One region of the Streptomyces sp. NPDC008313 genome, then DNA from elsewhere that is predicted to be linked to it. Evidence: riboswitches for the same ligand, from Rfam matches in the RefSeq annotation. Region 1 holds a riboswitch; the other holds the start of a gene.
What was found. Region 1 has a riboswitch for thiamine pyrophosphate ahead of ACFY93_RS24550 (thiamine ABC transporter substrate-binding protein). Riboswitches for the same ligand answer to the same signal wherever they lie in the genome.
Positions count from the first base shown of each region.

Region 2: linked by a shared signal. The riboswitch ahead of thiO (glycine oxidase ThiO) and the one ahead of ACFY93_RS24550 (thiamine ABC transporter substrate-binding protein) in region 1 are both predicted to bind thiamine pyrophosphate.

Region 1 is NZ_JBIBFR010000019.1:75,057-78,887, forward strand. It holds gene ACFY93_RS24545 (ABC transporter permease subunit) at 1-707, opposite strand, end outside; gene ACFY93_RS24550 (thiamine ABC transporter substrate-binding protein) at 683-1,735, opposite strand; TPP riboswitch at 1,860-1,965, opposite strand; gene rlmN (23S rRNA (adenine(2503)-C(2))-methyltransferase RlmN) at 2,037-3,143, opposite strand; gene ACFY93_RS24560 (phosphatidate cytidylyltransferase) at 3,243-3,831, opposite strand, start outside.
Region 2 is NZ_JBIBFR010000013.1:212,323-216,153, reverse strand. It holds gene ACFY93_RS19580 (thiazole synthase) at 1-250, opposite strand, end outside; gene thiS (sulfur carrier protein ThiS) at 254-454, opposite strand; gene thiO (glycine oxidase ThiO) at 571-1,773, opposite strand; TPP riboswitch at 1,771-1,883, opposite strand; partial or broken gene ACFY93_RS19565 (hypothetical protein) at 1,935-2,267, shown strand; gene ACFY93_RS19560 (FAD-dependent oxidoreductase) at 2,356-3,594, shown strand; gene ACFY93_RS19555 (Rv2175c family DNA-binding protein) at 3,716-3,831, shown strand, end outside.

The DNA.
Region 1 (3,831 bases):
AACCCGGGGCCGCCGAGGATCTGCACCACGCCGAAGGAGGTGAAGGTGAACAGGAAGACCATGAGCGCGGCCGCCGCGACGGCGGGCGTGAGCGCCGGGAGCGTCACCGTGCGCCACGCCGCGAGGCGGGAGGCGCCGAGCATCCGGGCGGCCTCCTCCTGCCGCGGGTCGAGCTGCGCCCAGAGCCCGCCGACGGTACGGACGACGACCGCGTAGTTGAAGAACACGTGCGCGAGGAGGATCGCCCAGACCGTGGTGTCCAGGCGCACCCCCCACAGGCCGTCGAGGAGCCCTCCCCGGCCGACCAGGGCCAGGAACGCGGTGCCGACGACGACGGTGGGCAGCACGAAGGGCACCGTGACGACCGCGCGCAGCACCTGCTTGCCCCGGAAGTCGAAGCGCGCGAACACATACGCGCCGGGGAGTGCGATCAGCAGCGTGAGGGCCGTCGAGGCGAGCGCCTGCCAGGTGGTGAACCACAGGACGTGCCGGATGCCGGGATCGGCGAGCACCTCACCGATCCGCCCGAACTGCCAGACGCCGTTTATCCTGAGTCCCCGGGCGACGATCGCCGCGACGGGGTAGGCGAAGAACACCGCGAAGAACGCGACGGGCAGGGCCATCAGGCCCAGCCGCGCCGCGCCCGAGCGAGGACGGGAGTCCGCCGCGCGGTGCCCGCTCGCTACTTCAGTACGAGTGAGGTCCACGACTTGACCCACTGGTCACGGTGGTCGGCGATGTCGGCCGGGTCCATGGTCTCGGGGTTCTCGGCCTGCGGGCCGAACTTCGTGAACTCCGGGGGAACCTGGGCGGCTTCCCGGACCGGGTACACGAACATGTTGAGCGGCATGTCGTCCTGGAACTCCTTGCTGAGCAGGAAGTCGAGGAGCGCCTTGCCTCCCTTGGTGTTCCCGGCGTTGCTCAGCAGGCCCGCGTACTCGACCTGCCGGAAGCAGGTGCCGGTCGCCACGCCGGTGGGCGCGGTCTTCGGCTTCGGGTCGGCGTAGATGATCTCGGCGGGCGGGGAGGAGGCGTAGGAGACGACGAGCGGGCGGTCGGCCTTGGCCTTCCTGCCGCCGGCGGACCCGGAGAACTCCTCGTTGTAGGCCTGCTCCCAGCCGTCGACCACCTTGACGCCGTTGGCCTTGAGCTTCTTCCAGTAGTCCTGCCAGCCCTTGTCCCCGTACTTCGCCGCGCTGCCGAGCAGGAAGCCGAGGCCCGGCGAGGAGGTGGACGCGTTCTCGGTGACGAGCAGGTTCTTGTACGCGGGCTTCGCCAGGTCGTCGAAGGTGGACGGCGGGTCCAGCTTGTGATCGGCGAAGTACTTCTTGTCGTAGTTGACGCAGATGTCGCCGGAGTCGATGGGCGTCACCCGGTGCTTGGCCCGGTCGACGCGGTACTCGGGGAGGACGAGGTCCGAGCCCTTGGGCTCGTACGGCTGGAACAGCCCGTTGTCGAGGGCGCGGGAGAGCAGGGTGTTGTCGACGCCGAAGAAGACGTCGCCCTGCGGGTTGTCCTTGGTCAGGATCGCCTTGTTGACGGCCTGGCCGGCGTCGCCGTCCTTGAGGACCCTGACCTTGTAGCCGGACTCCTTCTCGAACGCCTTGAGCACGCTCTTGGAGTAGGCGAAGGAGTCGTGGCTGACGAGCGTCACGGTCTTCGAGCCGGCGGCCTTGTCGCCGGAGTCGGACGTACCGCACGCGGAGAGCGTGACGAGTCCCAGACCGACGGCCATCGCCGTGATCGCTCTGCCGGTACGTGCGGTGCTGGTGGTGCTCACTGGATTCCTCCTGGGGTGACCAGGAAGAGACGCGGCCCTGCCCGGGGACCTCTGAAAGTCCCCGGGCAGGGCGCAACAGCTCGAGTAACGACCGAACTTCCTACCCAGAATGACCTGGGCAAGGTTCAGAGGGTCTGCGGCCTGTGCCGCACTCTCAGCGCTGTGGCGCTCCCCTGTCGGAATATGAAGATGTACCTACGGATGACGCTGTACGCACCGTACGCTCCGTACGCATCCGGTGCTTACCCGGGCCACACTACCGCTCGGTCGCCGCGAGCTGACCGCACGCCCCGTCGATCTCCTGGCCACGGGTGTCCCGGACCGTGACGGGTACACCATGGGCGGCGATTGCCTCGACGAACGCCTTCTCGTCCTCGGGCCGCGAGGCGGTCCACTTGGAGCCGGGCGTCGGGTTCAGCGGGATCAGGTTGACGTGGACCGGCTTGCCCTTGAGGAGGCGGCCGAGCCGGTCACCGCGCCACGCCTGGTCGTTGATGTCCCGGATCAGCGCGTACTCGATGGACAGGCGCCGCCCGGACCTCGCCGCGTACTCCCAGCCGGCGTCGAGGACCTCACGGACCTTCCACCGGGTGTTGACGGGGACGAGGGTGTCGCGCAGGTCGTCGTCCGGGGCGTGCAGCGAGATCGCCAGCCGGCACTTGAAGCCCTCGTCGGCGAACCGGTGGATGGCGGGGACGAGGCCGACCGTGGAGACGGTGATCCCGCGCTGCGACAGCCCGAGACCGTCCGGCTCGGGGTCGGTCAGCGCGCGGATCGCGCCGACGACCCGCTTGTAGTTGGCCAGCGGCTCGCCCATGCCCATGAACACGATGTTGCTCAGCCGCGCCGGGCCGCCGGGGATCTCGCCGTCCCGCAGGGCGCGCATCCCGTCGACGATCTGGTGCACGATCTCGCCGGTGGACAGGTTCCGGTCGAGCCCGGCCTGGCCGGTGGCGCAGAACGGGCAGTTCATCCCGCAGCCGGCCTGTGAGCTGATGCACATGGTGACCCGGTCCGGGTAGCGCATCAGGACCGACTCGACGAGCGTGCCGTCGAAGAGCCGCCACAGCGTCTTGCGCGTGGTCTCCTGGTCGGTGGAGAGATGCCGCACGACCGTCATCAGCTCGGGAAGCAGCGCTTCCTGGAGCTTGGCTCGCGAACCGGCCGGGATGTCGGTCCACTGCTCCGGGTCGTGCGCGTACCGCGCGAAGTAGTGCTGCGACAGCTGCTTGGCGCGGAACGGCTTCTCGCCGACGGCGGCGACAGCCTCCTTGCGCTCGGCGGGCGTGAGATCGGCAAGGTGCCGCGGCGGCTTCTTGGCTCCGCGCGGCGCGACGAATGTGAGTTCTCCAGGGGCAGGCATAACCCTTCCAGTGTCGCAGACGTACGAAGAGGGACTCGCCGTCTGTGGACGACGAGGCCCTCTTCCCTGTTTGCGCAGGTCAGCGCCGGTCACCGGAACTCATCCGGAACCCACGAAGATCACCAGCAGCAGCCACACCACCGGTGCCGTCGGCAATATGGAGTCCAGCCGGTCCATGATGCCGCCGTGGCCGGGCAGGAGCGTGCCCATGTCCTTGATGCCGAGGTCCCGCTTGATCATGGACTCGCCGAGGTCGCCGAGGGTGGCGCTGGCCGCGACCGCGAGGCCCAGGAGCAGGCCCTGCCACCAGGCGCCGTCGTCGATCAGGAACTGCGTGCACAGCGCGCCGGCGACCATCGCGAAGGCGACCGCGCCGAACAGGCCCTCGCGGGTCTTGCCCGGGCTGATGCGCGGCGCCAGCTTGTGCTTGCCGAAGCGCCAGCCGATCGCGTACGCGCCGGTGTCGCTGACCACCGTCAGGAGCAGGAACGTCAACACCCGGCGCGGGCCGTCGTCGGCGGTCAGCATCATCGCCACGAACGTCGCCAGGAACGGCACGTAGAACGCCGCGAACAGGCCCGCCGTGACGTCCTTCAGATAGCCCTCGGGCGGTTCCGTCATGCGCCAGACCAGGACCGCGAGCGCGGTGAGCGCCATGGCCACCCACGCGCCCTCGGCACCGCGGACG
Region 2 (3,831 bases), on a different contig from region 1:
TGAGCACGGCCTCGCCGGCGGTGAAGCAGCCCGCCGTGTTCGGCAGCACCCGGATGCCGAGCCGGTCCAGTACGGACAGCACCGAACCGTGCGCCTCGGGGCTCACCCGGCGCATCGCGACCGTCGTCAGCTCCGTCCCGGAGGCGACCAGGGCGCGCTCCAGGACGTCGAGACTGGGGGCGCCGCCCGTGCCCATGATCAGGCGCGAGGTGAGGGACGTACCACCGATGAGGAGGGGATCGTCGGCCATGGGTCAGCCTCCTTGGACGGCTGTGAGGACTTCGACGCGGTCACCCGCGCGCAGGGCGGTGGACGGCCACTGCGCGCGCGGGACGACGGTCTCGTTGAGCGCGGCGGCCACTCCGGAGGGGGCGGGCGTCAGCGCGGCGACGAGCGTGCCGAGGGCGGTGCCGGGCGCGACGCGGCGCGGCTCGCCGTTGACGGAGACGACCAGTGGGGCGGCGTCCGCGGCGGGACCGGCGTCGGCGGTGTCCGGAAAGGCGGGTCCCGGGGAGTCGGGGCCTGTGGCGGTGGCGCCCTGGTCGGCGGGGCCTGTGGTGGCGGGGTCGTTCATGCGGGCTGCTCCGAGAGTGCGGCGGCGCTGAACCGCCTCGGGGTGAACGGGCGGGCCTCGTCGGGGAGCTCACCGGTGGTCAGCGCGTGGGCGAGGGCGTCGCCGGTGACCGGGGTGAGCAGGACGCCGTTGCGGTGGTGGCCGGTGGCCAGCAGCAGCCCCGGCAGTCCGCTCGGGCCGAGCAGCGGGGCGTTGTCGGGGGAGCCGGGGCGCAGCCCCGCCCGGGTCTCGGTGAGCGGCAGCTCGGTGATCCCGGGGACGAGTTCGTGGGCGTCGCGCAGCAGTTCGTAGACGCCGCCCGCGGTCACCGTCGTGTCCCAGCCCAGCTCCTCGCTGGTCGCGCCGACGACCAGTTCGCCGTTCTCGCGCGGCACCAGGTAGACGTGGCTGCCGCGGACGACGGCCCGCACCGTGCGGTTCAGGAAGGGCGCGTACCGCTTCGGTACGGTCAGGCGCAGCACCTGGCCCTTCACCGGGCGCACCGGCGGCAGCACGGCGTCGGGGACGCCCGCCAGCCGTCCGCTGAGGCTGCCCGCGGCGAGGACGACCTGGCCCGCCGCCCGCGCCGTGCCGTCCGCCGTCACGACTCCGGTGGCCCGGTCGCCCACGACGGTCAGCCGCTCGGCCCAGGTCCGGTGGAACACGACCCCGGCCCGCTCGCAGGCGCTGACCAGGGCGTCGGCGAGCCGCCGCGGGTCCACCTGGTGGTCGCCGTCGACCCGCAGCCCGCCGCGCACCCCCGGCGCGAGCATCGGCTCGAGACGGCGGCAGTCGCGGCCGCTCAGCCACTGCGAGTCCAGGCCCGACGCCCGCTGCAGGGCATGGAGTTCGCGCAGATGGGCGCGGTCGTCGGCGTCCAGGGCGACGGCGAGCGTGCCGCACCGCCGGTAGCCGACATCACGGCCCGTCACCTCGGTCAGCTCGGCGGCGAAGTCCGGATAGCGCCGCGCCGAGGCGAGGTTGAGACCCAGCAACGTCTGCTCGCCGTAGTGGAGTTCGGTGACGGCGGCCAGCATCCCCGCCGCGACCCGGGCCGCGCCGCCCCCGGGCTCGGGGTCCACGACCGCGGTGCGCAGACCGCGCTGCGCGGACCGCCAGGCCGTGACCAGACCGATGATCCCGCCCCCGACGACGAGGACGTCCGGTACACACGCTGTACCGGGGTGTGAGACGGATGTGTCGTCCGTTGTAGGCGACATGGGCGTCCAGCCCCTCCCTTCGCCGGCATGACCCGGATCAGGTTCGTACGGTCGGAGGCCGTCCAGCCTCCCTCTCAGCCCGGTGCGTCCGGGCTCCCGCGAGTCCTTTACGTTGGCCACCCTAGCCCTTCGTCCCCGAGCCCCACAGGGAGCCTGCGCGCATGGCCCGTTCGCTCGACGCACTCGTCCTCGCCCCGGTCGCCGACCAGGCCCCGGGCCAGGTCGGGACCCGCACCCGGTTCACCTACCACGAGAAGGACGGTGAGATCTGGGCCGAGTACGCGGGCGGCGAAGTCGTACGCGGCCACCTCGTGGGTACCCGTGAGGGCGACCGGCTCGACTTCCGGTACGTGCAGCTGAAGCGGGACGGGACCACGTCCGGCGGGCACTGCCGGTCGCGGGTCGTCGAGCTGGACGACGGGCGGCTGCGCCTGGAGGAGACCTGGGAGTGGGAGTCGCAGACGGGCAGCGGTACGAGTGTGGTGGAGGAGGTCGCCGGTCCCGGCACCGCCGGGCGGCCGGGCGGTACCGGGACGCAACCGGCGGCGCCGACCGGCACGGCGCCGCGACTAAGGTGATCGAGTGAGCGAGCTGACGCGGGAACGGGCCAGGGACGGGCGGCGGATCGTCGTCGTGGGCGCGGGCATGGCGGGGGTGCAGGCCGCCGTCGCCCTGCGGGAACAGGGCTTCACCGGCGACGTCACGCTGATCGGCGCCGAGGCCCACCAGCCGTACGACAGACCGCCGCTCTCCAAGGCCGTGCTCCTCGGCAAGGCGGAGACCTCCGCCTTCGAGGTCGACTTCGCCGCGCTCGGCATCGAGCTGCGGCTCGGACGCGAGGCCACCGGCCTGCGCCCCGGCGACCACGAACTGGACACCGACGCCGGGGCCGTCCCGTACGACGTCCTGGTCGTGGCGACCGGGGCCGAACCCCTCCGGCTGCCGGGCGAGCGCGATACCCCCGGCGTGCACCTGCTGCGCACCCTCGACGACGCCGAGCGGCTGCGGCCCGTCCTCGCCCGGCAGCACGACGTCGTGGTGGTCGGCGCGGGCTGGATCGGCGCGGAGTTCGCCACGGCGGCCCGCGAGGCGGGCTGCTCGGTGACCGTCGTCGAGGCCGCCGACCGGCCGCTCGCGGGGGCGCTGCCCGCGGAGGTGGCCGCGCCCATGGCCGCCTGGTACGAGGACAGCGGCGCGGTCCTGCGCACCGGCGCGCGCGTGGAGCGCGTCGAGGACGGGGCGGTGGTCCTGGACGACGGCTCACGGGTGCCCGCGGGCGCGGTGGTCGTCGGCATCGGCGCCCGGCCCGCGACCGGCTGGCTCGCCGGCTCCGGGGTCGCGCTCGGCGCCCACGGCGAGATCGTCGCCGACGACCACCTGCGCACCTCCGTGCCCGACGTGTACGCGGTCGGCGACTGCGCCTCCTTCCCCTCGGGCCGGTACGAGGAGCGGCTGCTCGTCCACCACTGGGACAACGCCCTCCAGGGGCCGCGCACGGTCGCCGCCAACATCGTCGGAGACGTGCCCGCCGCCTACGACCCGGTGCCGTACTTCTGGTCCGAGCAGTTCGGCCGCTTCGTCCAGTACGTCGGCCACCACGCGCCCGCCGACACGACGGTCTGGCGCGGCGACCCGGCGGGCGCGGCCTGGACGGTCTGCTGGCTTCGCGAGGGCCGCCTCGTCGCCCTCCTCGCGGTCGGCCGCCCCCGTGACCTGGCCCAGGGCCGCAAGCTGATCGAGTCGTGCGTCCCGATGGACCCCGCCCTGCTGGCCGACCCGGCGCGGCCGCTGAAGAAGGCGACGGCGGCGGCCGGGGACTGACCCGCCGCCGCGGCTCGGCCGCGGCGCGGACGGCCGCCCGGCCGGCGGCCACCCGGACCGGAAGCCCGGCCGGGCGGTCCTCGGGTTACCGGCTGTCGGTCCGGGATGGCAGGCTTGTCCCGTGACCGAGATTGACGCAAAGACCGATGCTCTCGTCCCCGCGTGGCTCACCCTCCCCGACATCGCCGAGCAGTTCGGCGTCGAGGTGACCCGCGTCCGGCAGCTGGTCAAGGAGGG